Regions from separate parts of the Arthrobacter sp. GW460-12-1-14-TSB2 genome, predicted to be linked through region 1. Evidence: predicted binding sites of a transcription regulator. Region 1 holds the regulator's gene; the other holds the start of a gene.
The links. Region 1 encodes LexA, which represses DNA repair genes until DNA is damaged. Its sites were predicted from a motif close to TCGAACANNTGTTCGA; they were not measured.
Positions count from the first base shown of each region.

Region 2: AC07YR_RS02090 (DUF6504 family protein) is a predicted target of LexA. The motif match lies at 8,686-8,701, and genes of this name have one in related genera.

Region 1 is NZ_JBWKYC010000007.1:122,282-136,953, forward strand. Features, by position in the region: gene miaB (tRNA (N6-isopentenyl adenosine(37)-C2)-methylthiotransferase MiaB) at 1-492, shown strand, start outside; gene miaA (tRNA (adenosine(37)-N6)-dimethylallyltransferase MiaA) at 496-1,512, shown strand; gene dapF (diaminopimelate epimerase) at 1,522-2,466, shown strand; gene AC07YR_RS11180 (class I SAM-dependent methyltransferase) at 2,447-3,061, opposite strand; gene hflX (GTPase HflX) at 3,509-5,077, shown strand; gene AC07YR_RS11190 (ATP-dependent DNA helicase) at 5,070-7,142, shown strand; gene lexA (transcriptional repressor LexA) at 7,209-7,958, opposite strand; gene AC07YR_RS11200 (LysM peptidoglycan-binding domain-containing protein) at 8,369-8,743, shown strand; gene AC07YR_RS11205 (histidinol-phosphate transaminase) at 8,821-9,939, shown strand; gene hisB (imidazoleglycerol-phosphate dehydratase HisB) at 10,029-10,655, shown strand; gene hisH (imidazole glycerol phosphate synthase subunit HisH) at 10,652-11,413, shown strand; gene AC07YR_RS11220 (CG2302 family histidine operon protein) at 11,414-11,572, shown strand; gene priA (bifunctional 1-(5-phosphoribosyl)-5-((5-phosphoribosylamino)methylideneamino)imidazole-4-carboxamide isomerase/phosphoribosylanthranilate isomerase PriA) at 11,629-12,375, shown strand; gene AC07YR_RS11230 (SseB family protein) at 12,389-13,288, shown strand; gene AC07YR_RS11235 (MFS transporter) at 13,347-14,648, shown strand.
Region 2 is NZ_JBWKYC010000001.1:439,629-454,300, reverse strand. Features, by position in the region: gene AC07YR_RS02155 (polyphosphate polymerase domain-containing protein) at 1-507, opposite strand, end outside; gene AC07YR_RS02150 (DUF4956 domain-containing protein) at 504-1,190, opposite strand; gene AC07YR_RS02145 (GtrA family protein) at 1,266-2,360, opposite strand; gene AC07YR_RS02140 (phosphodiester glycosidase family protein) at 2,370-3,344, opposite strand; gene AC07YR_RS02135 (thioesterase family protein) at 3,482-4,285, shown strand; gene AC07YR_RS02130 (DUF2177 family protein) at 4,315-4,704, opposite strand; gene AC07YR_RS02125 (lipoate--protein ligase family protein) at 4,721-5,473, shown strand; gene AC07YR_RS02120 (mycoredoxin) at 5,470-5,727, opposite strand; gene AC07YR_RS02115 (SOS response-associated peptidase) at 5,898-6,644, shown strand; gene AC07YR_RS02110 (VOC family protein) at 6,666-7,088, opposite strand; gene AC07YR_RS02105 (chorismate mutase) at 7,103-7,429, shown strand; gene AC07YR_RS02100 (hypothetical protein) at 7,470-7,856, opposite strand; gene AC07YR_RS02095 (GNAT family N-acetyltransferase) at 8,030-8,599, shown strand; gene AC07YR_RS02090 (DUF6504 family protein) at 8,794-9,120, shown strand; gene AC07YR_RS02085 (DNA polymerase III subunit alpha) at 9,117-12,617, shown strand; gene thrS (threonine--tRNA ligase) at 12,761-14,672, shown strand, end outside.

The DNA.
Region 1 (14,672 bases):
TCCAAACGCCCCGGCACTCCCGCGGCGGACTTGCCGGACCAGCCCCCGAAGGCAGTGGTGCAGGAGCGCTTTGAGCGCCTGACAGCGTTGCAGGACCGGATAGCGGCCGAGGAGAACGCCCGCCAGCTGGGCCGCCGGGTCGAGGTCATGGTCACGGCGCAGTCCGGCCGCAAGGCGGAGGAAACCCATCGCTTGTCGGGCCGGTCGCAGGACCAGCGCCTCGTGCACTTCTCGGTCCCGGAAGGTGCTGAGAAACCGCGCCCCGGCGACCTCGTGACGGTCACCATAACCGAAGCCGCGGCCTTCCACCTGGTCGCGGATCCGGCGTCGGCGGCGGACTACACCCTGCGCCGTTCGCGCGCGGGCGACGCCTGGGACAGGTCCCAGGCCGACTCCTGCGGCGTGCCGGTTCCCGGCAGCGGTTCCGGTGCGAACGGCGCCAAGAGCGGCGTGTCCCTCGGCATGCCGGCGGTCCCCGTCCGCCGCGGCTAGGCAATGGCCAATCCTCCAGCCGACGAGCACCACGAAGTGGACGCCCGCCCAGCAGCGATCGCCGATGCTGACCTACCCTCGGCGGCGGACCGCAATACCGGTAACCCCCGTCCTCCCGTAATCGCTGTGGTTGGCCCCACCGGGTCCGGCAAATCTGACCTCGCCGTTGCGCTGGCACTGGCCCTCGACGGCGAAGTCATCAACGCGGACGCCATGCAGTTCTACCGCGGCATGGACATCGGCACTGCCAAGATCACGGCCGTGGAGCGCAAGGGAGTTCCGCACCATCTCCTGGACACCCTCGACGTCACCGAAGAAGCCAGCGTTTCGGACTTCCAGCGCGAGGCGCGGGCCGCCATCGCAGAGATCCACGGCCGCGGCAAGCGGGCCATCCTGGTGGGCGGTTCGGGCCTCTACGTCCGGGCCGCACTCGACGTGCTCGAATTTCCCGGTACGGATCCGGCTATCCGCGGCCGCCTGGAAGCAGAGCTGGCGGACACCGGTCTGGCCCCGCTGCGCACCCGACTGGAAGCGGTCGACCCGGTTTCAGCCGGCCGTCTGGGCGACGCCCGCAGGGTGGTCCGGGCCTTGGAGGTCTTCGAACTGACAGGGCGCCCTTTCAGCTCCTTTATGCCCGTTCGGGAGTACTTCCAGCCGGCGGTACAGATCGGACTCGAAGTGGACCGTGAGCTCCTGAAGGACAGGCTGGCCCAGCGCGTCCACGTCATGGTTGCAGGCGGACTCCAGGCCGAGGTGCAGCGGCTGGACGCTGCAGGGCTCCGAAACGGCAAGACGGCGTCCCGTGCCCTGGGCTATGCCCAGTTCCTGAAAGTCCTCGACGGCGAATGGGATGCCGGCCAGGCCACGGACGACACCATCACGGCCACGCGGAAATTCGCCCGGCGGCAACTCACGTGGTTCAGGGCGGATCCGCGCATCAACTGGCTTGACTGGCAAGACCCGGACCTGGTGGCCAAGGCCGTGGCCATGTCGCTCAAGACGCCCACCCTGAACCGGTAACCTTGATCCATGGACGAAACCCTTGCACCCGCCCCTGACCGCACTCTCCAGGGGCTGAGCGGCCTGGCCTTCTCCAAGGGCCATGGCACCGGCAACGATTTCGTGCTCGTTGCCGACCCCGAGGGTACCTGGCCGATTGCGCCCGAACAGGTCGCGGAACTCTGCGACCGCCACCGCGGCATCGGCGGTGACGGCCTGATCCGGGCCGTGCCTTCGCGATTCCTCCCGGAGGGGCGCGAGCTGCAGGCAGTCCACCCGGATGCCGAATGGTTCATGGACTACCGCAATGGTGACGGATCCCTGTCGGAAATGTGCGGCAACGGCGTCCGCGTGTTTGTCCACTTCCTCATCGCCGAAGGCCTTGTCCGGCTCGGCACCGGCGATGCCCTGACCATCGGCACGCGCGGAGGCGTCAAGACAGTGGTGCGGACCGATAACGGCTACGCCGTGGACATGGGGCCGTGGGAATTCATCTTCCCGGGCGAGGCCACGGCACGTGCCATGGACTCGCTGGTGACCGCGGACGGCCTGGAAGTACCGCGCCCGGCGCTGTCCGTCAGCATGGGGAACCCGCATACTGTGGTGGCCCTGGCCGAACTCAGCGAACTTGAGGCAACACAGCTCTTCAAGGCACCGCACGTTGATCCGAAGCCGGCGAACGGCACCAACGTCGAGTTTGTCGTCCCTTCCGAGCCGCTGGTCCACGACGGCGTCGGCACAGTCACCATGCGCGTCCACGAGCGCGGCGTGGGGGAGACCCAGTCCTGCGGTACCGGCGCCTGCGCAGCAGCTGTCGCCATCCGTCACTGGGCCGGGCAGGGCGCTCCGGACGCCTGGAATGTGAACGTGCCCGGCGGCGTCGTCGGCGTTAAATTCTTTGCGGGGCCGGAAGGCCACGAACATGTGGAACTTAGCGGTCCCGCCGTGATCGTGGCTAGCGGGACGCTTTCCTGACCCGAAGGATCCTGAAGGACTTCGAGGTGCTTTCCCGGGTGACGGTGAAGCTGCTGTCCAGTTCAGCGGCCAGCCAGCGCTGAAGCGAGTCGGAACCAAGGTTCTTCTGGACCACCAGCCAGGCGGATCCGCCTGCGGCCAGCCGCGGCAGCCACAGCAGCAGCAGGGAGTGAAGCTCGTCCTTGCCGATCCGGATCGGGGGATTGGACCAGATCGTGTCGAACCGGAGGCCGGGATCGACGGCGTCGGGCAGGCTGGCGGTCACGTTGTTCAGTCCCAGCAGGCCGGCGTTCTCGTTGGTCAGGGCGACGCAGCGCTCGTTCACGTCCACGGCGAAGACCTGCGCGTGGGGTGCCCGCAGGGCCATGGTCAGTGCGATCGGACCCCAGCCGCAGCCGATGTCCAGCAGGTTGCCCTGGGGTGACGGGGCCGGCACATCGGCGAGTAGGACGGCAGTTCCCTTGTCAATGCCGTCGGGGCTGAAGATGCCGCTGGACGTCTGCAGCCTGCGCGTTTCACCGGCAAGTTCCACGGTTAGCGGTTTGCGGGTGAAGGGCCCGGCAGGCTGGGCGCTGAAATAGTGTGCAGACTCCATAACTCGCCAGATTAGTTGCCCGGCGCGCCGATGGGAAACGAGGAGGGGAACGGGGCACGGAAACCCGTCTGCTAATGTTTAATCCATGTTCTTGATCTTTGAGTAGCCGGCACGGGCACAGCCCGTCCCGCAGCGACGCAGGTATTCACCTTCCGCTCAGTGCGCCGTCAAGCCGTGATTGCCCGGCAGAACGTCCCGCCCGTACTACTTGGAGTCCAGCAATGCTGATCGTCTGACCATGCGCTCTTCTGAACAAGCGCACCCTCCGCAACGTCGCCAGCCTCGCACATCGTCGCCCCACATACCGTCCGTACCGCCGCCCGCTGCGCCGCAGCCGCCGGCACTCCAGGAGCCCGAATGACCAATAGTCGTCAGCCCAGCGCGAATACCGCCCCGCAGACAAACAATCAGCATTATTCTGAAGGTGTCGAATCTTCAAAGGAGAACATGACCAACCAGCCCAACACCGGATCAGATGCAGCCTCCCAGGACATGAGTCCTGAGGAAATCCAGGCCGTCATCGACCGGATTCTGTCCAAGGATGTCCCGGCACGTGCCGCCCACCCTGCATCGGAAAATTCGCGCGGAGTTTTGGGATCGGCGCAGGCGATATCCCGCCAGGACAGCGAACACAGCATCTTCGACGGTGACCAGCAGGACCTTGAGGAACGCCGGGCCCTGCGCCGTACGGCCGGCCTTTCCACCGAACTCGAAGACGTCACCGAAGTTGAATACCGGCAGTTGCGCCTCGAACGTGTTGTCCTCGCCGGCCTGTGGACAGAAGGCACGCTTGCGGACGCCGAGAATTCCCTCCGCGAACTTGCCGCCCTGGCGGAAACTGCGGGCTCGGAGGTTCTGGACGGCATTGTCCAGCGCCGTGCCAAGCCCGACCCCGGCACGTTCCTCGGCTCCGGCAAGGCCCAGGAGCTCAAGGACATCGTGATGTCCACCGGTGCGGACACCGTGGTGGTGGATGCCGAGCTGGCACCTTCACAGCGGCGCGGACTCGAGGACATCGTGAAGGTCAAGGTCATCGACCGCACGGCCCTGATCCTGGACATCTTCGCCCAGCACGCCAAGAGCCGTGAAGGCAAGGCCCAGGTGGAGCTGGCGCAGCTTGAATACCTGCTCCCGCGCCTGCGCGGCTGGGGCGAATCCATGTCCCGCCAGGCCGGCGGCCAGGTGGGCGGCGCAGGTGCCGGCATGGGTTCCCGTGGTCCCGGCGAAACCAAGATCGAACTGGACCGGCGCCGGATCCGCACCAGGATGGCGAAGCTGCGGCGTGAAATCGCAGCGATGAAGCCGGCACGGGAGACCAAGCGGGCCAACCGCCGTCGTAATTCCGTGCCGTCCGTAGCCATCGCAGGATACACAAACGCCGGAAAGTCCTCGCTCCTGAACCGGCTGACCGACGCCGGCGTCCTGGTGGAGAACGCCCTGTTCGCCACGCTGGATCCCACCGTCCGCAAGGCGGAAACGGCAGACGGCCTGGGCTACACCCTGGCCGATACCGTGGGCTTCGTCCGGTCCCTGCCGACCCAACTGGTGGAAGCCTTCCGTTCCACCCTGGAGGAAGTGGCCGATTCGGACCTCATCCTGCACGTGGTGGACGTCTCGCATCCCGATCCGGAAGGCCAGATCGCCGCGGTCCGGGCAGTGTTCAGCGAAGTGGACGCCCGCAAGGTGCCCGAGATCATCGTGCTGAACAAGGCCGACGCCGCGGATCCGTTCGTGGTGGAACGCCTGAAGCAGCGTGAACCCCGCCACGTGGTGGTGTCCGCGCGCACCGGGCAGGGCATCGCCGAACTCCTGAAGGCGATCAGCGAATCCATTCCGCGGCCCAGCGTCAAGATGGAACTGCTGATCCCGTACAACCGAGGTGACTTGATCAGCAAGCTCCACGAAACGGACGCCGAAATCCTTCGCCTGGACCATGAAGAGCAGGGCACACGCGCCCTGGTCATGGTGCGCGAAGGGCTCGCCGCTGAACTGGAATCCTTCATCAGCAATGTCTGATCCCGGGGCCGGAGAAACCAGCGGCTCCGCCGGCGAGCAGTTCGTCATTGAACTGCTCGACCGGGCGGTGTCCGGCATGGGCGGACAGAGCCGCGACGGCCAGCACGAGATGGCCCGGCAGGTGGCACGCGCTATAGACAGCGGCGACCACCTGCTGGTCCAGGCCGGAACCGGCACCGGAAAGTCCCTCGCGTACCTGATTCCGCTGATCGCCCATTCACAGGTCAGCGACAAACCCACCCTGGTGTCCACAGCTACCTTGGCCCTGCAGACCCAGATCGTGGGCAGGGATCTTCCGCGGCTGCTGGAAACCATCACTCCCGCCTTGGAGCGTCCCGTCAAGGTGGCCCTCGTCAAGGGCCGGGCCAACTACGTCTGCCGGCACAAGCTCGACGGCGGGTTCCCCTCCGAGGAGCCGTCAGAGGGCCAGCTCTTCTCACTGGGGGAGGACACCAGCGTCCCGCACTTCGCCGCCTCCCTGGGCGGTCCGGCGTCGCAGCTGGGCAAGGAAGTGGTCAGGCTCCGCGAATGGGCGGAGAAGACCGCCACGGGGGACCGGGACGAACTCATGCCCGGTGTGACGGACCGCGCCTGGCGGCAGGTGTCCGTCACGTCGATGGAATGCCTGGGAGCGCAGAAATGTCCCATGGCTGCCGAGTGCTTCAGTGAACTTGCCCGGCATGACGCAGCCGAGGCCGACGTTGTGGTCACCAACCACGCAATGCTGGCTGTCAGCGCCTTCGAGGGCCTGGCGGTGCTGCCGGAGTACGACGTCGTGGTGGTTGACGAGGCGCACGAGCTCCAGGACCGCGTGACGGGAGCAGTCTCCGGCCAGTTATCCGTGGCCATGGTCCATGCCGCCGCCTCGGGCGCCCGCAAAAACACCGGGATCACTGTTGACGCGCTCAACAACGCGGCCGCCAACCTTGAGCTGGCCATCGCCGGAGTCCCCAGCGGCCTGCTGCCCAACGGCCTCAATGATGAACAACTCGACTGTGTGGACCAGTTGCGGGAAGCCTGCCGCGCGGCCCTTTCCGACTCAAAGGGGGACAGCGCCAACACGGCCGACGGCGGTCGCCAGCTGGCGCGCTCACGCCTGATGGTCATCCTCGAGCTTTGCGAACGGCTGATTGCCGCACGGGAAAACCGCGAAGTGGTCTGGTTTTCGCGGAACAGCACCTTCGACCCGCAGCAGGGCTACTCGCAGCCGGACGATGCCGCGCCTGCCCTGATCAACATTGCACCGCTGAGTGTGGCTGGAAAGCTCCGAGACGGTCTCTTTGCCGGCCATACGGTGATCCTGACCTCTGCCACCCTCGCCATAGGATCGGCCTTCGAACCGGCCGCCGGCGGGCTCGGGCTCGTGGGACAAGGCGCACCCAGCTGGACCGGAGTGGACGTCGGATCCCCGTTTGACTATCCCAAGCAGGGAATCCTCTACGTCGCCAGCCATCTGCCGAAGCCCGGCCGCGGGACGTCGCCTGAAGCACTCGACGAGCTCGAGAAGCTGATCCGGGCCTCGGGCGGCGGGGCACTGTGCCTCTTTTCGTCGCGGCGGGCCGCCGAGGAAGCGGCAGAAGCCATGCGCCCGCGCCTGGATGTCAGCATCCTGTGCCAGGGCGAATCGACCATGACCGCGTTGGTGCGGCAGTTTGCAGACGAACCGGATACCTGCCTTTTCGGCACCATGTCCCTCTGGCAGGGCGTTGACGTTCCCGGCGGGTCATGCCGGCTGGTGGTCATCGACCGGATTCCGTTCCCGCGGCCGGATGATCCGCTGATGACGGCACGGTCCCGGGCCGTGGCCCAGGCAGGCGGCAACGGCTTTATGTCGGTTTCGGCCACGCACGCCGCGATCCGGCTTGCCCAGGGTGCCGGCCGTCTGATCCGCTCCACGGGCGACAAGGGTGTTGTGGCCGTCCTCGACTCCCGGCTGTCCACGGAACGCTACGGAGGCTTCCTCCGTGCTGCCCTGCCACCGTTCTGGCCCACTACAGATCCTGCGATCGCTGTGGCTGCGCTGAGCCGGCTGGCCAAGGCTCCGGCGGAGGCCGCTTCTGCCTGACGGGGCGGGGGCGCCTGACGGGGCTCGAGCCGGCGCCGGGTGACCGGCGGCGGCTACGGCGGGCTGCTAGAGCGAGCGAAGGACTGAGACGACCTTGCCCATGATGGTTGCGTGGTCGCCCAGGATGGGCTCGTACTGCGTGTTCTGCGGCAGCAACCAGGTGTGGCCGTCCCGCTGACGGAACGTTTTGACCGTGGCTTCATCATCGAGGAGGGCGGCAACGATGTCGCCGTTGGCGGCGTCGCTCTGCTGGCGCACCACAACCCAGTCACCGTCGCAGATCGCTGCGTCGATCATGGAATCGCCGGACACCTTCAGCATAAAAAGCTCACCGTGGCCCACCAGCTGCCGTGGCAGCGGCATGAGGTCCTCGACGACCTGGTCAGCCAGGATCGGCCCGCCGGCAGCGATCCGCCCGACAAGGGGGACCATGGCCGTATCCGTTGCCGTGGCAAGTTCGGAAACAGCCAATCCGCCTACTGTGCGCAGCTTGGCAGGCTTTTCCACTCCGGTGATTTTGGCTGTCCCCTCGTCCAGGGTCAGCGGCATCAGGACTTCCATGGCACGCGGCCGCTTGGGATCGCGGCGGAGGTAGCCCAGTTTCTCAAGCTGCGAGAGCTGGTGGGTGACGCTGGACAGGCTGGCCAGTCCCACGGTGTCGCCGATTTCACGCATGGACGGCGGGTAGCCGTTGTCGTTGACGGAGCGCTGGATCGTTTCCAGAATTTTCTTCTGACGTACTGTGAGGCCCTTCGGCTTCGGTGATGACTGCTGGCTCCGCTGCGTAGCCCTGCCGCCGGTGGCTTGTGCTGCCATGTTCGCCAACGCCTTTCCGTTCTCCCCGGCCTCCGTCGCTGCAGGTGCCGGGAACTTCCGGCCTGAAAATGTCAGACCCTGCTGATCAACTGCAGAAGTGGTTGTTCTGTAGCTCAAACGTAGGCCAGCCCCACAGGTTTTTCAAACATTTGTTCTAGTGAGTCTCGACAATGTTCGTTAATAAGTGCTAGAACAGAACCAGTAAAGTTCGAATATGTGTTCTAGTAGCGAAGTTCTTTCGGTTCTATGTTCGAAAACCGGAACGGGCGGACGTCAGTTTCAGGAACACAGCGGGCAGCACAGTCAGGTCCAGGAGGGCTCAGTTCATGTCAGTTACAAGCGCTTTTCACGGTTCGCGTCATGATGGTTCGGCCAAGCAGGGTTTGGGGCACCACAGCGCGGAATCTCCCATGCAGGGCTTCAACTGGGAGGAACGTCCGGCCGTTAGGACGGCGAAGGCCAGGTCCTCGCAGTCGCCCCTCCGACTGACCCGCCGCGGGCGCATCGTCCTCGTCGGGATTCCGCTGATCCTGCTGTCCGTGCTGCTGATCTCGCTCTCCGGCTTCCTGAACTCGCCGGCGAAGGCGGCGGATTCCGCGTCCGAGCTGTCCTTGACCCCCACCGTATCGGTGACGGTCCAGCCGGGGCAGTCCCTCTGGGAGATTGCCGGATCCGTGGCCCCCGAACGCGACCCCCGCGATGTCGTGGCCGACATCGTCCAGCTCAACAACCTCGACGGCGGCAGGGTCATGCCGGGCCAGCAGATCTTTGTCCCCTCAAACTAGGGCGCCAAAACCTGCTCCCGGCCGGGCGGCGGCGTCACAGTTTCGGCGGCCCGGCCACCCTCACTTAAACTGTTGAAGTGACTGACCAGCTAGAGCGACTGAACCGACTTCCCCTCCGGACCAACCTTCGGGGCCTGAGCCCGTACGGTGCGCCGCAGCTGGATGTTCCCATCCTGCTCAACGTCAACGAAAACACCCATGGCGTTCCGGCCGACGTCCTCGCCGCCATCTCCGAGGCTGTCACCGCTGCCGCAGCGGGACTGAACCGCTACCCGGACCGGGAATTCACCGAACTGCGTGAGCGCCTGGCGGAGTACCTTGGCCACGGCCTGGCCGCTGAGAACATCTGGGCCGCCAACGGGTCCAATGAAGTGCTGCAGCAGATCCTGCAGGCGTTTGGCGGGCCGGGGCGCACCGCCCTCGGGTTCCCGCCCACGTATTCCATGTACCCCCTGCTGGCCAGCGGCACCGATACGGGTTACATCGTTGGCCAGCGTGCGGACGACTATGGCCTCAGTGCGGAGTCGGCGGCCCGTCAGGTCCGGGAACTCCAGCCCAACATCGTTTTCCTGTGTTCACCGAACAACCCCACCGGCACGGGCCTGGGACTGGATGTGGTCGAAGCCGTCTATGCCGCGGGCGAGGCCAGCCAGACCGTCGTAATCGTCGACGAGGCGTACCACGAGTTTGCGCACGACGGCACGCCCAGCGCGCTCACCCTCCTGCCGGGCCGTGAGCGCCTGATCGTGTCCCGGACCATGAGCAAGGCCTTTGCCTTGGCCGGTGCAAGGCTTGGCTACATGGCGGCCGCACCCGAGGTGACGGACGCACTGCGGCTCGTTCGGCTGCCGTACCACCTGTCCGCCATCACTCAGGCGACCGGCCTGGCCGCCCTGACACACCGCGAAGCCCTCATGGCCGACGTCGAAGACATCAAGCGTCAGCGCGACCGGATCGTCACGGAGCTAACCCGGATGGGACTCAAGCCCGCCGCATCCGACTCGAACTACGTCTTCTTTGGCGGCCTCGAGGACCCCCGCGGAGTATGGCAGGGATTGCTCGACGCCGGCGTCCTGATCCGCGATGTCGGAATCCCCGGCCACCTGCGCGTCACGGCAGGCACTGAGACGGAAACCACAGCCTTCCTGGAAGCCCTGGAGCTGATCCTGACCGGGCAGCCCAGCGTCCCGGCCTAAACTGGAGTCAGACCCCGGTTCCCCAGGGAACCAGTTCCCAGACTTCCACCCCGACGGTATTTCTCCTTACATCCAAAGGACACAAACACATGAGCACCACCGGATCCATTGCTGCCGAGGCCCGGACCGCACGCATGGAGCGTTCCACGAGCGAATCGTCCGTGCTCGTCGAGATCAACCTTGATGGCACGGGCATCTCGGACATCAGCACCTCGGTTCCGTTCTACGACCACATGCTGACCGCATTGTGCAAGCACTCGCTCATCGACATGACCGTCAAGGCGACCGGTGACATCCACATCGACGTCCACCACACGGTGGAGGACGTCGCCATCACCTTTGGCGAGGTGCTTCGTACCGCCCTGGGCAACAAGGCCGGGATCCGCCGTTTCGGCGAAGCCACGGTTCCCCTGGACGAGGCCCTTGCCCACGCCGTGGTTGACGTCTCCGGACGTCCCTACCTGGTGCACGGCGGAGAGCCCGCCGGGCAGGAATACCACCTGATCGGCGGCCACTTCACCGGTTCGCTGACCCGCCACGTGTTCGAGGCGATCACCCTGCACGCCGGCATCTGCCTGCACATGAACGTCATCGCCGGCCGGGACCCCCACCACATTGTGGAAGCCCAGTTCAAAGCCTTCGCGCGTGCTCTGCGCGCCGCCGTGGAGCCGGACCCCCGCGTGGAGGGCATCCCCTCCACCAAGGGTGCGCTGTGACCGGCCCGGTCCTCCGGGACGGGGCAATCCTGGATCCTGCCGGAAGCGCGAAGCCGGCCTCACCCGAGGGCAAACCCACCGTTACAGTCCTGGACTACGGCTCCGGCAATGTCCGCTCAGCGGTCCGTGCGCTTGAGCGTGCGGGCGCCGAAGTCATCCTCAGCGCCAAGCCCGAGGACGTCCTGAATGCCGACGGACTGCTGGTTCCCGGCGTCGGAGCCTTCGAAACGGTCATGCGCGAGCTCAAGGCAGTGGACGCCATCCGGATGATCGGCCGGCGTGTTGCCGGCGGCCGTCCCGTCCTCGGCATCTGCGTGGGACTCCAGGTGCTTTTCGAGGCCGGCGTCGAGCACGGCACCGAAGCCGAAGGCATGGGGGAGTGGCCCGGCAAGGTGGAACTGCTTCCTGCCGAGGTTGTACCCCACATGGGCTGGAACACGGTTAAGGTTCCGGAAGGATCCCGGCTCTTCGAGGGCGTTGAGGACGAGCGCTTCTACTTCGTCCACTCCTACGGTGTGCAGCACTGGGACTTCGACGTCATCCAGCCCCGCATGGCTGCCCCGCTGGTCACCTGGTCCGAGCACGGCGCACCGTTCATCGCCGCCGTGGAGAACGGGCCGCTGTGCGCCACCCAGTTCCACCCGGAAAAGTCCGGCGACGCCGGAGCCCGGCTCCTCCGCAACTGGGTCAACAGCCTGCGCCCCGGCAAAGCGGCCGCCACAGCAGCCACTGCCGCCAGTACCGGACCGGCAGCCTAGATGTGGTCGATAGTCCTGACAGGCGTCGCCGGCCTGCTGGTTGGCGGGGCGCTGTCCTTCAGGCAGCAGCACAAGCCGCTCTGGACCCAGGTCGTTTTCTACGTTCTGGCCGGAATGTCGCTGCTGGCCGCGTACCTTCTTACCCTGCCGGCCAACTAGCCGCGCCCGCACCCTGCCTGCCCACCACAGCTTCACTACAACCTGAGGACCTGAAGATGACCACCGAAACGCCGCTGCCCGTCCTGGAACTGCTCCCCGCCGTCGACGTCGTCAACGGCCAGGCGGTCCGCCTGGTCCAGGGCGAGGCCGGCAGCGAGACGAGTTACGGCACGCCGCTGGAAGCTGCACTCAACTGGCAGCAGCAGGGGGCCGAGTGGGTACACCTGGTGGACCTGGATGCAGCCTTTGGCCGCGGCTCCAACGCCGAACTGCTCCGCGAAGTGGTGGGCCGGCTGGACATCAACGTTGAACTGTCCGGCGGCCTGCGCGACGACGAATCACTCGAGAAGGCCCTGGACCTGGGCGTCGCCCGGGTGAACCTGGGCACGGCGGCCCTTGAAAACCCGGAGTGGACTGCACGCGCCATCGACCGCTTTGGCGACAAGATCGCTGTCGGGCTCGACGTCCGCGGAACAACTTTGGCGGGCCGCGGCTGGACGAAGGAAGGCGGCGACCTGTGGGACGTGCTGGCACGGCTCGAAGAAGCCGGCTGCGCCCGCTACGTGGTCACGGACGTCACCAAGGACGGCACCCTGCAGGGCCCCAACGTTGAGCTGCTCCGCCAGATGGTGGAGAAGACCGGCAAGCCGGTGGTGGCCTCCGGCGGTATCTCCAGCCTGGAGGACCTCAAGGTGCTGCGCTCCCTCGTGCCGCTGGGCGTTGAAGGTGCCATCGTCGGCAAGGCCCTGTACGCCGGTGCCTTCACGCTGCCGGAAGCGCTTGACGTAGCAGGCCGCCGCTAACCCGGCAACCACTATGGATCAGCGACCTCCAGCGGAACAGCGACCCCCGGCACCCCGGCAGCTGCCCGGCCACATCGCCGCTGCGCTTGCCGGCTCAGGCGGGGCCACGGATTCCGCCGGCCAGCCCTGGGCCGGCCGCAGCCTCGCCGGCGAGGATGCGAAGATCCACAACTTCGAGGACGACGACGGCACGGCCGATGCCGGTTACCTCGCCGCGGTTGACGCCCTGCGCTCCGCTGCCGGCGACGAGGCTGCCGTGGTGGCATCCCTGGCCACTGCCCGGGTGTTTGTTCCGATCGTTGCCCGGCTGGCCGAAGAAAGCGACCACGGGACGCACGCCGACCCGCTTCACGGGGATAAGCAGGCGGACATGGCGCTCGTAACGCTGAAAGCACCGGACGGACGGACCGCCCTTCCCGTCTTCACGTCGGCAACGGCGTTGGAAGCGTGGCACCCGCAGGCCCGGCCCGTGGCTGTCTATGCCGCGAGGGCCGCACTGTCCGCGGTGGCCGAAGGCGCCGAACTCCTGGTGCTGGACCCGGGTTCCGAGTACACGTTCGTTGTCCGTCGGCCGGCCGTCTGGGCTCTCGCCCAGCAGCAGGAGTGGCTGCCGTCCTACGCAGACCCGGAGCTTGCACGCGCAATGGCGGAAGCAGCGGCAGGCTATCCGCCAGTAAGGCGCGTGGAGCTCGAGCCGGGCGGCGGCGTCGCGTCGTCAACAGCCGGCGGTGCCGTTGTCCCCGGCGGCGGTCCGGGGCCGGAGCTTCGTGTCGTGCTGTACCTGGCCGACGGCCTGGATGCTGCCGGTGTCCAGGCAGTTGTGTCCGGACTCAATGCCGGGTGGTCCCGGAATGCGGTCTTCGCCGAGCGGGTTGACTCGATAGAGGTAAAGTTGCTGCGCGCAGCCGAGTAGCTGACGGTAGACGGGACACATCCTCGTCCTGTCGTCGGCAGGATGAAGGACATAGCCCGTGAATTTCGCTCTTTACAAGGAGCTCCTTGCAGTCAGGCCCATCAGGCTACTGCTGACCGTCGGAATGATAGCCCGCATACCGCATTCGGCGGCCGGGGTACTGCTGACCCTGCACATCGTCCTCACGCTGGGCGAGGGGTATGCCGCCGCCGGTGCCGCGGCAGCGGTAATGACCATTGGCATCGCCGTCGGGGCCCCTTGGCGCGGTCGCCGGGTGGATACCGTCGGTCTTCGCAAGGCGCTGATTCCCTCGGTCGTTTCCGAGACCGTCATCTGGTCCGTGGTGCCGCACGTCTCCTATGAGTGGCTGCTGGCGCTGGTGTTCGTCGGGGGACTCCTCACGCTGCCAATCTTCAGCGTGGTGCGCCAGTCGCTGGGCGTGCTGGCAAGCGGCGAGCAGCGGCGGACGGCCTTCGCGCTGGATGCGATCGCCACGGAGCTGGTCTTCATGCTCGGCCCTGCGGCCGGCGCCATTGTGGCTACCGCCGGTTACTCGGTTGCCGGACTGACGGTTGTGGGTGTGTGCACGTCCGTGGCCGGCCTGTTCCTGATGTGGTTCAACCCGCCCACGCGAAGCGCAGTGCCGGATGACGAGTACGAAACGGACCAGCAGGAAGGCGCGGAAGTGGCGGTCGTCGCGGCGGCTCCGGCACACCTGCAGGAGGCTGCTGCCGAACTTGCTCCGGTGGCGTCCAGTGAGCTCCGCCGCTTGGAGCTGCGTCACAGGGTGGCACACAACTTTGCCTGGTTCACCGCCGCGGTGGCAGCGGTCTTCGCTGTGGCCGCCGGGGCCGGAATGGTCCTCAGCGGCACTGACGTGGGAATTGTTGCCGCTTTGGAAACCGGCGGGCACCAGGCGGAGATTGGCCTGGTCTTTGTCTTCTGGTGCGCGGCTTCCGTGGTCGGCGGGCTCCTTTACGGCGCCATGCACCGGCCGGTTTCCCCGATTATCCTGTTGCTTGGCATGGCCGCCCTCACCATCCCGATGGGCTTCGCCCGGGACACGCTGACACTGTGCCTGCTTTCGCTGCTGCCCGGGCTGCTGTGCGCGCCGGTCCTTTCCTCTGCCTCGGAAAAAGTGGCCGAGCTCGTGGAGGAGCGCCGCCGCGGAGAGGCCATGGGCTGGTACGGATCTGCGCTGACTGCCGGGGTGGCCCTCGGCGCTCCGCTGGCCGGTGTTTTCATTGACGGAATCGGACCGTCCGCCGGTTTTGTCTCGGTGGGTGCGGCGGGCGTTGTCCTCTGCCTGTTCGGCCTGGTGCTGCTGCGCCATCGCCGCCGGCGCGGCCTGCTCACCTAGCGCGGGGCAGGAGCCCGCCTGACC
Region 2 (14,672 bases), on a different contig from region 1:
GGTGCGGTGGTAGCGCGTTTCCAGCACCGGGCCCAGGGGGCTGTCCGGAACGCAGCCCACTGCGGCGGTGAGGGTCTCGCGGACGTAGTCCAGGCCCTCTGCCGTCAGCCGGGCGCGGTCGGTGAGTTCGTAGGGGATGCGTTCCTTGACGGTGGCCTCGCGGGCGCCTTCCGTCTTGACTTCCAGGAAGCTGGTGGCGCTGTCCACATAGGTCCTGGTGCGGACCTTGTAGCGGCGTCGGCGGCCGTAGGCGGCCAGGAGGTAACTGTCCAGCCCGGCCGAGTCGAAATAGACGGAGTCGTACGCGAAGCAGCGGCAGCCGTCCATCTCAAGGACCCGGACATCGGCGTCGAATGTGGTCAGCAGCTCCTGTGCCTGTGCCTCGGGGACCACGTACTTCCGGTCCACGCGGGTCTGCAGTGCGGCCGCCGCGTTCAGCTGGTCCAGCCCGATAGACGGGAGCAAGCGGAGGGAGTCCAGGACGCCGGCCTGCGCCGGGGCGGTCATGCCGCACCGGCCGAGGCATGGACGGGAGCGGAAGCCGGAGCGGAGACGGGGTCGGACAGCGGCGGGACGGTTCCGGGAATGGCCTCCGGGTACGCTGCGGTGAAGGTTGCGGCCGGGAAGGTTGCAGCCGGAATGGTTGCAGGGACGTAGGCGTAGCGAACATCAACAACCGTCTTGTCGTTGACGAGGTCCAGCTCCTGCACGGTGGCCGAGTGGACCTTGCCGTGGACCACTTCTTCGAGCCGGGCGTAGAGTTCCTCGTCAACGGCGATGGCGCGGTCCAGGATCACTGTCTGGTGGCGGTACGCGGGCAGGACGCGGGAATGGTCTCCCACGAACATCACCAGCAGGATCATGGCCATCAGCGCCAGTGGCAGCCACACGGGGTCGATGCCGAGGCCGGCGATCAGGCCCAGGGCCAGTGCTGAGAAATAGTAGGCCACCTCGTGCTGCGCCAGTTCGGTGGAGCGCAGCCGGATGATGGACAGGACACCGAAGAGGCCGAGGCCCAGGCCCACGCCGGCGGCCGAGCCGGAGAGTGCGGCCGCAACTGCCATGACGCCGACGTTCATGCCGAGGTAGGACACCACCAGGTCGCGGCGCCGGTGCCGGCGGAGGTACAGGGCGAAGGTCAGGATGCTGATGGCGGCCAGGTCGGCGGCGATGAGGACGAGGGGTGTCATGGGATTCTCCGGAATCTGATTGGTGGACTGGTTTTCACGATCCACGGCCAAACTGTGCAGGTGCTGTGGCGGAACCTAGGCCGGAATATGAGTGTTTGCCGGGAGTTCATCTGCTGTTTCCGCCGCGGCTTTGCCGTTGACCTTCCCGGCATTCTTCCCGGCAAAGAGGAACCGCTGCTGCACCGCGTAGCTGGTGGCCAGCAGGGCGATTTCGGCAAGGATTTTGGCGGGAAGCATGGCCAGGGACAGCGCTTCAAAGGCGGCGATCAACCCGAAGTTGGCGGCCAGCAGCACCGCGACCAGGGCGAAGTAGCGGACGCCGGTCCGGGCGGCGGGCTTCTCGCGGCCGCGCCGGAACACCAACCGCCGGTTGACGGCGAAGTTGACGGCCGAACTTACGGCCCGGGCGCCAACCACCGCAAGGAGCAGGGAGTCGGTGGCCGCGGTGAGGAGGAGGAACATCAGGGTGTCCACCAGGAACGCAGTGAAGGAGGACGCCAGGAACTTCAGCAGCGGGGCATAGATCCGGGCGGAGTCCGCCACCGGCCTGAAGTGCGAACCCGCGTTGTGGTCCAGGTACACGGTCGCGATGTCGACGCTGTTGATCGCGTACCCGGCCTGTTTGGCTTCCAGCAGCAGGTTCAGCTCGTACTCGTAGCGCTCGCCGTGGACGGACCGGAGCCAGGGGAGCATGGAGGCGGGGTAGCCGCGGAGGCCCGTCTGGGTGTCGGAAATCCTTTGGCCGGTGGCGAGGGTGAACAGCAGCCGGGTGGCGTTGTTGCCGAACCTGCTGCGGGCCGGGACGTTGCCTGTGAAGCTTCGAGTGCCCAGGACCATGGCCGGTGAGCCGGGTTTCACCGCGGCAGCCACCTTGAGGATGTCCACGATGGTGTGCTGGCCGTCGCTGTCGGCGCAGACCACGTTGCGGCCCGGGAGGTGGTCGGCGATGAAACCGAAGCCGGTCTTGAGCGCGAAGCCCTTTCCCCGGTTGGTGGCGTAGCCGACGACGTGGCACCCGAGTGCCTTGACGCCGTCGAACACGTCCCGGTAAGCGGGACCGCTGCCGTCATCAACCACCACCACCGTGGCCCATGGTTCCGCGTCTCGGATGGAGCGGATCAGGTCGGGCAGCTGCCGGTCAGGCTCGTAAGCCGGGATCAGGATGATCATGTCGGCCTCCTACTGCGCGATGTAGAGGATGTCGGAGATGCCGCGTTCCTTGTTCTCGCCCAGGGGGTTGTTGACCAGCTCCCCGTTGAAGTACATGGTGGAGGACCCGCCGCCGTCGATGTTGTACGCGGTGGTGGCGCCGAGGCCCTGCATGATTTTCGCCAGCCCGGTCATGGTCACGCCGGCGCTGTAGCCGGGGCTCCGGCCGTCCACCACGACGAAGACGAGGTGGTTTTCGTCGATGATGCCGACGGCGGTGCGGGGCTGTTCGCCCTGGATGGAGTGGTTGCCGAAGTTGGTGTCCACTTCCATGTCCTCGATGCCCGCGGCGACCTCGCCGTCGTTCAACAGGGACGGGCCGAAGGAGAGGGTGTTCCAGACCCCGTCGGCCAGCAGTTGCTCAGCGGTGGTGGCGGTCTCGTCGTAGACCTTGACGGTGCCGTCCCGGTAGAAGGCCAGGCCCTGCCGGGCGCCCTCGTCGCGGAACACCACGCCGTTGCGGATCACGATGCCGGTGTCGCGGAAGCCGTAGTAGTCGCCGTTGATGGCAAACACGGCGTTGTTGGCCTCGGCGATGGCGGACGTGGTCTCGGTGATGTTTTCGCCGAAGCTGTCGTTGGCGAACGCCGACTGGAGGGTGGTGGCGTCGTCCAGTACGACGTCGGCAACATAGTACGTGACGGTGCTGTCGCCGCTGCCGGTGGTCACCGTGGAGATGCTGATGTTGGAGCTGCCGGAAACATAGGACGTGTCGGTGGTGACCGCGGCGGTGGTGCCGCTGGATTCGGTCGTGGTGTCGGCCGCGGTACTGCTCTGGCTTGCCTGGTAGGCGGAGACGTCCGAGATTTGCACGTGCTGGACTACAAAGCGGTCCAGCGCCCAGGCGGTGGCTCCGCCGGCGGAAAGGGTGAGGGCGACGGCCCCGGCGACGACGGCGCGCCGGATGCGGCCGCCTTTGCGTTTTTCGTTCGTGAGAGGAGTCATGCCTTTATTTCTAGGCTTCGGACTTATGCCGGCCATGAGGCCTTGTTATGAGGAAGCTGTGAGGACAAAGGCAAGCTGTGAGCCGTCTAGCGATAGTGTGTTCTGGGATCATCACCAGCCATGCGAAAGGGTCGACGTTGACTGCAGCACTTCCGGAACTCGCCGAGGGGGAGTTCTACTACGAGTCATTGGGCGGCGGACAGTTCCGTTCCACGATCCACGCCCAGGGTGCCTGGAACGAGCATGAGCAGCACATGGCGCCCGCATCCGGGATCATGGCGGACTGCCTGGAGCGGCATGCCCCGCGGGACGACGTCAGGATGGCGCGCCTGAGCTACGAGATCCTGGGACTGATCCCCGGCGGCGAGTTTGAGGTCGTCACCACCACCCTCCGTCCGGGCCGCACCATCGAACTGCTGCAGGCCGAACTCGTGGCTGGGGGGCGCGTGGCCATCCGCCTCACCGCGTGGCGGATGATCACGTCCGATACTTCGGCGGTCGCCGCCGTCGAAGATGCCTGCATTCCCGGACCGGAAGAGTGCTCTCCGTACGACGCAGCGAGCGTCTGGCCGGGAGGCTACATCCGGTCCCTGGAAATGCGTGTTGCCGACGGACACCGCCCGGGCTCCGGGACAGTCTGGATCCGAACCGCGCACCCGCTGACGGACAAGGCCGATAGTGGCGACCTGGCGCGGCTCATGGGCCTGGTGGACACCGCCAACGGAATAGCGGCGCGGGTACCTCCGGGGAAGGACAGCTACGCGTTCCCCAACCTGGACCTGCAGATCCACATGTACCGGAAACCCGCCGGCGACTGGCTGGGCCTCGACAACGCCGTCTCCTTCGGAGCCGACGGCATCGGACTGACGTCCACGGTGCTCCACGACCTGGACGGGCCCTTCGGCCGGGCAGAGCAGATCCTGACGCTCCGCAAGACGTAGTCTTCCGCGGAACGTGGCTCCTGCGGCCGCTAGTTCCTGTGGAACACCAGCCAGCCGGCCAGGGTGGCCAAGGCAGTCAGCGCTGCGCCCCAGAGGATGTCCACGATGATCAGCTGCAGCGGCCAGGTCTTCAGCGTCGCGGCATTGGTGAGGTCGTAAGTGGCGTAGGCGAAGGCGCCCAGGGCGGCACCGTAGCCCACCGCGCTAAGCCAGCTGCCGCCGTCGAGCGCGGGTCGCAGGGCGAAGAACACAATGCCGGCAATGTAGATCACGTAGAAGACCACCGCGTACCCTAGATTGGGCCGGTCGGCCAGCAGTTCACCAATCTGTCCGCGGTAAAAGGGGTTCATCGTCTTGAGCCAGATGGCGTCAATGACGGCGAAGGCGGCGGCGACGACCAGGAATTGCAGAATGACCATAAGGGAGCTTAGCAAGATGCAGCATACGGCCGGCGCACCCGCCACGCTGACCATTGTCCGGCAGGAGCAGTCGCTGGGCGCGGCGCGTGACCTGGAATTCGGCATTGAGCTGCTGGGCATGGCCAAGACCGGGCGGATCGGCCCGACGCTCAGGCTGTACCGCCCGGCTCCGACGGTCGCCTTTGGCCAGCGCGACGCGCACCTTCCCGGCTTTGAGGCGGCAGCGCAGGCGTGCCGGGAGCTCGGATTTGAGCCGCTGGTCCGGAAGGCCGGCGGCCGGGCTGCGGCGTATCACGAGGGAACGCTGATCGTGGACCATGTGGAGCCCCATGCCGATGCCATCGCCGGCGCCAAGGGGCGCTTTGCCTTTTTCGGCGGGATGCTGGCCGACGCGCTGCGGAACGCCGGAGTCCAGGCCGCCGTCGGTGAAATCCCGGGGGAGTACTGCCCCGGGGAGTTCAGCGTCCACGGCCTGGACCCGGCAGATCCTCTGCACCGGGTCAAACTGATCGGCACCGCCCAGCGGGTGGTGTCGGGTGGCTGGCTGTTCAGCTCGGTGATCGTGGTGGAGAATTCCGCGCCGATCCGCAAGGTCCTCGAAGCCAGCTACGCGGCCCTCGGGCTTGACTGGGACCCGGCCACTGCCGGTGCCGTTGACGACCTCGTCCCCGGGCTGGACGTGGCCGCCATCGAAACTGCGGTCATCAACACCTATGCCGGGTATGCGCAGCTGGACTACGCGGATTTCGCCAGCCTGCGAGCGGGCTAGGCGGCGAGCCGGCTCTTCACTTCGGCTGCCGACGGGTTGGTGGCAGCGGTACCGTCCGGGAAGAGGACGGTGGGTACCGTGCGGTTGCCTCCGTTGAGCTGCTCCACGAGGTCGGCTGTCCCTTCGACTTCTTCGATGTTGATCTCGGTGTAGCCGATGCCCTGGGCGTCCAGCTGCTTCTTCAGACGGTTGCAGTAACCGCACCAGGTAGTCGAAAACATGGTGATGGTGCCGGATTCGGGAGTGAAATCCACAGAGTTCTCCTCAGTATCGTTAGTGCTCGTCGTTATCAAAGCAGCTGTCTTTCCACTCAACGGTAACCCGTCGGCCGGTATTCCCCGGGCGCCGGGGCACCGCACCCCTGTCCCTGCCCCCTCGGGTTACGCCGGGTGACACTGCATCGGGGCGGTGGCATGCTGGTGCCATGTGTGGACGCTATGTGATGGCCAGGGCTGTCGGGGACCTGCTGGCAGAGTTTGACGCCGAACTGGAAGAGGAACTGGTGGTTCCGCCGTCGTGGAATGTTGCTCCGACCGCCGATGTGCCCATCGTGCTGGAACGGCTGGTGGACGGCAGTCCGGTCCGGCAGCTCCATGTGGCCCGGTGGGGGCTCGTGCCGTCCTGGGCCAAGGACCCTTCCATCGGCTCGAAGATGATCAATGCGCGAAGCGAAAGCGTCCTCGAGAAGCCGGCCTTCCGCAAAGCGACCCGGTCCCGGCGCTGCGCGGTGCCGGCCGACGGCTATTACGAATGGAAGGGTGAAGGGCGCGGCAAGCAGCCCTACTATGTGCACCCGAAGGACGGCCGGCCCCTGGTGTTCGCAGGACTCTACGAATGGTGGAAGGACCCGTCCAAGCCCGAGGGCGACCCGCACCGGTGGATGCTGTCCACCTCAATCATGACTACGGACTCGCCGCCCGAGGGCTATGCCGGCGGAATGCTCGCCGAACTCACCGCACTGCACGACAGGGTGCCGCTGCCCATGAACCGCGAGACCATGCAGGCGTGGCTGGATCCGCAGGCGGATGACGCTGCCGGCCTGGTGGATCTGGTTCGTGCGGGTGCGCACGACGTCGCCGAAGGCTGGACCATTGATGCCGTGGGCACCGCCGTCGGGAATGTAAAAAATGACTCGCCCGAGCTCATCCAGCCGGTGGGCAGCCTGTTCTAGCCGGCCTCCGGACCCGTGGCTCTAGACTGTGACGTTGCCGCCGGCGTCGACGGCCCACGTGGGATTGAAGGCGATTTCCCAGCGGAAGCCGTCGGGATCGGCGAAGTACCCCGTGTAGCCGCCCCATGGCTGGGTTTTCGGCGGCGCCACCACGGTGGCGCCGGACCCCTCTGCTTCCGCCATGACCCGGTCAACGTCCGCCGCGCTCCCCACGTTGTGGCTCAGCGTGACGCAGGGGACCCCGGCGGGGCTGCCCACTGACGCCTCGGCCTGCATCTGGCCTGCGTCCCAGAGGGAAAGAATGAGGCCGTGGTTGGCCTGGATGAAGACCACCTCGCCGGGGACTTCCCGGTGGACCGGCCAGCCCAGGCCGTCCACGTAGAAGGCGCGGGAGGCCTCGACACTGCGGACGCCTAATGAAATGAAGTCGACTCGAGGCTGCATTCTTAGATACTGTCATGCACATGCCCACAAATCACGGACACGACAAAGACGCCCAGGCCGACAGGGAGCAGCTCGCAGCTGTCCGCGTGGCCGTCGATGAAGTTGATGAGCAGATTGTCACCCTGATTGCCCGCCGTGAACGTCTGATCCGGATTTCCGGCACGTTGAAGGGTGATGACGCCGAGGTCAGGGCTCCGGGCCGCGTGGAGAAAGTCATCGAACATGTTCGTGCCGCCGCCGAGAAAAAAGACATCGATCCGGACATTGTGGAGAAGACTTACCGTGCGATGATCACGGCTTTCACCGAGCTTGAGATGAAAGTGCACAACGCCAGCAGCTAGCGGTTCAAAGCGCAGCTAGCGGCTCAGAGCGGTTCCTCCGTCAGAGCGATTCCTCCACGGGAACGTTCGCCTGGTATTCCCGGCCGTCGGCGTCGCTGAAGGCTGTCATCAGGTGACCCTTCTCCAGCCCCAGGACCGTGCTCATGGGAAAGTTGCCGGTAATGGTGCTGCCGGAGTGCGAAACGCCGCTGAGGTCGAAATTCTCCTCGGTGCCGTCGTGGCTGAAGCAGTAGAAGGACACAGCTTCGCCGTTCATGAACTCGATTCCCATTCTTCGTTGATGGGAATGATCCGGTGTGGCTGCGACGAGGCCAACGACATAGGCGCCCGCCCCGGGGATATTGCCGTCTATATCAAAAGTCGCCACCAAGGTGGAATCCTTGGCGGCGATGGCTACGTGCTTCAGGAGTGCGTCATGGGAGCTCATGGCTCAATCCTGCCCCCCTCGCCCGTGTCCGTCCACCCCTGATTCAGGTTTTGTCAGGGCTCCGGCGCAGACGTGAATCATTAGAAGATACATTCGAATGTTTGCGGCATCGGGGCGCTCGGATCACCCGTCGATCTTCACGTCCAAAGCCGGCGACGGTACCGTGGGGGCCTATGACTTCTGCGGACCAATTTCTGGCGGCATATGATCGGCAACTCCGCACGGACGCGGAGGCCCAAGGTGCGCTCGCCGTCGAGCGGCTGGGGCCGTTGCTGCTTTGCACCTTCGCGGGCGGCCGGGGTTTCGTGACGTATCGAAATCTCGATGGAGCCGGTTGCCGGGCGATTGACCAGTGGGTGGTGGAAGCGCTCGCGTACTTCCGCGGGGATCCGGCAGTTGTGCGGGTGGAGTGGAAAACCCGTGGTCATGACTATGCGCCCGGGCTCCATGACGCGCTGTTGGGCGGCGGATTCGAACCCGAAGAGGAGGGGTCGATCGTGAGCGCGGGCCGCCTGGAGCCGGTGCCGGGTGCCGACTTTGCGGGAATCTGGGGCGGGGCAACGCGGGAAGAGTGGCGCGGCCAAGGGATATACCGTGCAGTCACCGCGGCCCGTGCTCAGTCCGCAGTGAAGCTGGGCAAGAAACTCATCCACAGTGATTCGACCGGATACTCGCGGCCGATCCTGGAGCGCCACGGGTTTCTCCGGGTGTCAACAACCACCCCGTACTGCTGGCGGCGCTGAAGCCCGGCTGTCCCGCAAAGCTCCCGGCTCCTGCTTCGGGAAGGCCTGTATAGGTTTTGTCCCGGCTCCGGCGTAGACTTGATTATTCGAAGATATATTCGAAAGAATTGTTTCGAACGAATCATTTCAGATTTCCCCTGCGCCGTTGCGCCCACGCGTGGCGGTCAGGGGGAGTGCACTTCCGGGAGGCGCCGATGGGCTTGTTCAGCGAGGGTGTCGACGTCGTCTGCACGCCCGCCGGCCAGCCCTCGGCGCTCACCTGGGCCGGTCGTCAATACACGGTTTGCGCAGAGCCCGTGCGCTGGTTTGAGCGCAGGCAGTGGTGGGCCGAAGAAACCCGCGCACCACTGGGAACCGGCCCGGGACTGGTGGACCACGAGATCTGGCGCGTCCAGGTCCGTCCCGCTGATGAGGAGGCGGCGCCGGATGAAGCCCTCACCCTCGACCTGACCAGGAACATCGGCAGCGGCCGGTGGCGGCTGCTGAAGATCCACGATGCCCTGAGGCCGCGATCAGCATGAGCTTCACCCATCTTCACGTTTCCACCGCCTTCAGCGCCCACTATGGGGTGTCCTGGCCGGATGAGCTTGCCCAGGCGGCCGCCGCGGACGGCGCCACCGCGCTTGCCTGCACTGACAGGAACGGCCTGTACGGCACTGTCAAACACCTCAAAGCCTGCATGGCGGCGGGACTGGATCCCGTCGTCGGGGTTGACCTTGCGGTCTATGACGACGACGGCGACCTCCGCACCCAGCTCGCGGGCCGCGTCGTTGTACTTGCCCACGGACACAACAAAGGTGCCGGCTACCGGGCCCTCTGCCGCCTGATTTCAGATGCTCATGCCCGTACGTCAGGCAAGGCCGGGGGAGTGGTGCCCGTTGCGGTGACCCGCGCCGAAATCGCTTCCCGGGCGCTGCATCCGGAAACACTGGAACCGGTGCTGACTGTGCTGGTGGGGCCGGATTCAGACGTTGGCAGGGCAATGAGCGGCCGCCGGTACCTTCGCCCCCGCACGTTGTTCAAACAATGGCTGGACAGCATGCCGAAGGGAACCGTGGCAGCAGAAGTGGTGTCCCACCTCAGCGCTCCCGGGGAGCCGCTGAGCACTGCCCATGCCGTGCGCATGCTTAAGCTTGCTGCCGAGCACGGGGTTCCGGCCGTCCTGACCAACGCCGTGCGGTATTGCGCGGAAGACGGGGCTGCAACGGCGGATGTGCTGGATTCTGCCCGCACCTTGAAATCCCTGACCGAACTGACTGAGGAGCCGTTGCTTCAGCCCAACGGCCGGGGGTGGCTGAAGACCTCCGCCCAAATGCTCGAACTCGGCAAGGAGGTCATCCATGCCGCGGGCTACGGCGCCACCGACCTCACCAGGTTGCTCGGCCAAACCGAGGCGCTCGCGGACCGCTGCCGGATGGACCCGGTCGCGGACATGGGGTGGAAGCAGCCGGTGGTTCCCGAAGCTTCGGTCATCGGCATTGATGGCGATCCGCTGGTTGAGCTGACCAGGCGCTGCGAGGCCGGCATCAGCCGGCGGTTCCCGGGGATATCAGGGCGGCCCGAGGCGGAAATGCGGGCACGGCTGGAACACGAACTGAGGATCATCGCCAACCTTGGCTTCGCTTCCTACTTCCTCACGGTGGCCGAGGTGTCCCGGATGATCCTGGACATGGAGGTCAGGGCCGCGGCGAGGGGCTCCGGGGCCTCCAGCCTGGTGAACTACCTGATCGATGTCAGCCAGGTGAACCCGCTGCAGCACGACCTCATTTTCGAGCGGTTCCTTTCCCGCGACAGGGCAACGCTTCCGGACATCGACATCGACGTCGAAAGTGCCGAGCGGCACAACGTGTACCGCCGGATCTTTGACCGCTTCGGGGCGGAACGCGTCACGCTCATGAGCATGCAGAACGGCTATCGCGCTCGCGGTGCCGTCCGGGACGCCGGCCACGCACTGGGCATGGACGACGGCGACATCGGCGAGATCGCCAAGCAGCTGTGGCGGTTCTCGGCAAGGAACTTCCGTGAAGCCCTGGTGGAAAAACCCGAACTGAAGGAATTCGCAGGAAGGGTGGAGCAACGCGAATTCGCGGAAAACCAGCAACTCGACCTGCTCGTTGACCTGACAGAGAGGCTCGACCGCCTGCCACGGCACATCTCCATGCACCCCTGCGGCGTAATCCTTGGCGACGCCACGCTGCTGGACCGGACCCCCGTCCAGCCCAGCGGCCTTGGCCTGCCCATGAGCCAGTTCGATAAACACGACATGGATCCGATGGGGATGCTCAAACTGGATGTCCTCGGCGTCCGAATGCAGAGCGCCATGGCCTTTGCCGTCCGTGAGGTCATCCGGCTGCACCCCTCAAAGGCAGAGGTGGTGGCTGCCGGTGCACATCCTCCCGGACCGGAAGGCACGGGGCCGGACTTCATCTCGGCAGACGGGCACATCGACCTCAACGCCGTACCGCTCGATGACGAACCAACCTACGAGCTGATCCGGAGCACGCATACCCTTGGCTGTTTCCAGATCGAATCTCCCGGCCAGCGGGAACTCATCGGCAAAATGGCACCGCGGGAATTCAACGACCTCATTATCGACATATCGCTGTTCCGCCCGGGGCCCATGAAATCGGACATGGTCCGGCCCTTCCTCGAACACCGGCATGGATTCGCGCCGGAGGTCTATCCGCATCCGGACCTCAAACCTGTGCTTCAGGAAACCCACGGCGTGACGGTCTTCCACGAACAGATCCTGAAGACGTTCGACGTCATGACCAAGTGCGGCCTGGCCCGGGCGGATGAATTCCGGCGTGCCCTGGGGAATGAACTCCTTGAACCCAAAGTGGAGGAATTTTTCCGCAGGGAAGCCCGGGCGCGGGGTTACACCCCGGAGGTCGTGGACAAGGTCTGGGGAACACTCAAGGCCTTTGGCAGCTTTGGCTTCTGCAAGGCACACGGAGCAGCCTTCGCCGTGCCCACCTATCAGTCGGCCTGGCTGAAGGCCCACCACCCGGAAGCTTTCCTCGCCGGGCTATGGGAACACGATCCCGGCATGTATCCCAAGAGGCTCCTGGTGGCCGAAGCTCGGCGGCTGGGGATCCCCATCCTGCCCCTGGACATCAACAGGAGCCAGGCAGAGTACCGGGTGGAGCGGGTCGGATCCGGGCCCGACCGCGGGAAGCTGGGCATCCGGCTCAGCCTGAACGGCATCTACGGGCTTTCCGGGGCCGAACTCAAAAGGATCGTTGCCGGCCAGCCCTACGACTCGCTGGCAGACCTGAGGGCCCGCTCCAGGCTGAGCAAGCCCAGCATCAAGCGGCTTGCCCAGCTCGGAGCATTCGACGCGCTGCACCGGGAATCCGGCGGAGCCGCCAACCGGGCAGACCTCGTCCAGCACCTCCAGGCCCTCCAGAACCGCCCCGGTAAGAAAGGCATTGAGGTCATCGAGGGCCAGCTGTCCCTGCCCCTGGGTGATGTTGAACTCAAGAACCTGAAGGCCGAACTTCCAGCTCCGAGCATGATCGAAAACGTGCGGGCAGAACTTGATCTGATGGCGGTGGATGTCAGCGAACACCTGATGGCAAGCCACCGGCCCCTGCTCGACCGGCTGGGCGTCACCACCGCGGACAAGCTCCTGGGGCTCCGGAACGGCACCGAAGTGCTGGTGGCCGGGGTCCGGATTGCCACGCAGACACCGCCGATGCGCGGCGGGCGCCGGGTGGTGTTCATCAGCATCGACGACGGAACCGGCTGTGTGGACTCCGTATTCTTCCATGAGGCCCAGGAACTGGCAGGACCGTTGCTGTTCGGCACCCGCCTGCTCCTGATCCGTGGCAACACCCGCAGGACCGGTCCCCGCGGGATCAGCATCAGCGCCACCATGGCCTGGGACCTCAGCCGCACCGAGACCCTGCCGTACCCGGAAAAGCAATCCACCGACACCTGGGAACCCGACCTCCAACTACGGGGGCCGTTGGACGGAATCAGCCGCAGCCTGGCCATCACGGGCCTTGGCAGCTGAACCTCAACTCCGGATGGGTCAGGTGCGCTGGCCGGCCGCGCCGCTTTGGTCGGCCTCTCTCCCAACCGATAGCATGGACGAGGCTGGCTGTGGTCCCCGTACGCCACAAGCTACGAAGCCTTAACTTTGAATAGGAGACACCCGTGTCAGATGCCCAGCAGATCACCCTCATCGTCGACGGCGAAGAGACCAAGGTGACTACCGGGACCACCGGCGCGGAACTCTTTTTTGAGCGCCGCGACGTCGTTGTTGCCCGAGTAAACGGCGAACTGAAGGACCTCGACCAGCCGCTCCCCGAGGGCGCGGACATCGAAGGGGTCACCATCGATTCCCCGGACGGCCTTAACGTCCTCCGGCACTCGACTGCCCACGTGATGGCCCAGGCCGTGCAGCAGCTTCGCCCCGACGCCAAGCTCGGTATCGGTCCCTACATCACTGACGGCTTCTACTTCGACTTCGACGTCGCCGAGCCGTTCACCCCGGAAGACCTGAAGGCCCTGGAAAAGATGATGCTCAAGATCATCAACCAGAACCAGAAGTTCGTCCGCCGCGTCGTCTCCGAGGACGAAGCCCGCGACGCCATGAAGGACGAGCCCTACAAGCTGGAACTGCTGGGCAAGAAAAACAACGCCGCAGACGCCGGTGAAGGTGTGAATGTTGAGGTCGGCGCCGGCGATATCACCATCTACGACAACGTGGACCGCAAGAGCGGGGACAGCGTCTGGTGCGACCTGTGCCGCGGGCCCCACCTGCCCAACACCAAGCTCATCTCCAACGCCTTCGCCCTGACCCGGTCCTCGGCCGCCTACTGGCTGGGCAACCAGAACAACCAGCAGCTGCAGCGCATCTACGGCACTGCCTGGCCCACCAAGGACGCACTCAAGGCCTACCAGGAGCGCATCGCCGAGGCCGAACGCCGCGACCACCGCAAGCTCGGTGCCGAGCTGGACCTGTTCTCCTTCCCGGACGAGCTGGGCTCCGGCCTGCCGGTGTTTCACCCCAAGGGCGGCATCATCCGCAAGGCCATGGAGGACTACTCCCGCCAGCGGCACGTGGATGCAGGGTACGAGTTCGTCTACACCCCGCACATCACCAAGGGGCACCTTTACGAAGTCTCGGGCCACCTGGACTGGTACAAGGAGGGCATGTTCCCGGCGATGCACATCGACGCGGAACTGAATGAGGACGGCACCGTGCGCAAGCCCGGCCAGGACTACTACCTGAAGCCGATGAACTGCCCGATGCACAACCTGATCTTCCGCTCCCGCGGACGTTCCTACCGCGAACTTCCCCTGCGGCTGTTCGAATTCGGTTCGGTGTACCGCTACGAAAAGTCGGGCGTGGTGCACGGCCTGACCCGTGTGCGCGGCATGACTCAGGACGACGCCCACATCTACTGCACACGCGAGCAGATGAAGGACGAGCTCACCACCACGCTGAACTTCGTACTGGGCCTGCTCAAGGACTACGGCCTGGACGACTTCTACCTGGAGCTCTCCACCAAGAACGAAGACAAGTTCGTGGGCGACGACGCCACCTGGGAGGAAGCCACCCGCACCCTCGCCGAAGTTGCTGAAGCCTCGGGTCTGGAGCTCATTCCGGATCCGGGCGGAGCCGCGTTCTACGGCCCGAAGATCTCTGTCCAGGCGAAGGACGCCCTCGGCCGCACCTGGCAGATGTCCACCATCCAGCTGGACTTCAACCTGCCCGAGCGCTTCGAACTCGAATTCCAGGCCGCCGACGGCACCCGCCAGCGCCCGGTGATGATCCACCGTGCCCTGTTCGGCTCCGTGGAACGGTTCATGGGTGTGCTGACTGAGCACTATGCCGGCGCCTTCCCGGCATGGCTGGCGCCCGTGCAGGTGGTGGGCGTCCCCGTGGCAGAGGCCTTCAACGACTACATGTTCGACGTCGTGGGCCAGCTCAAGGCCGCCGGTATCCGTGCGGAGGTGGACATCTCCTCCGACCGGTTCCCGAAGAAGATCCGCACCGCCAGCAAGGACAAGATTCCGTTCGTCCTGATTGCCGGCGGCGAGGACGCCGAGGCCGGGGCAG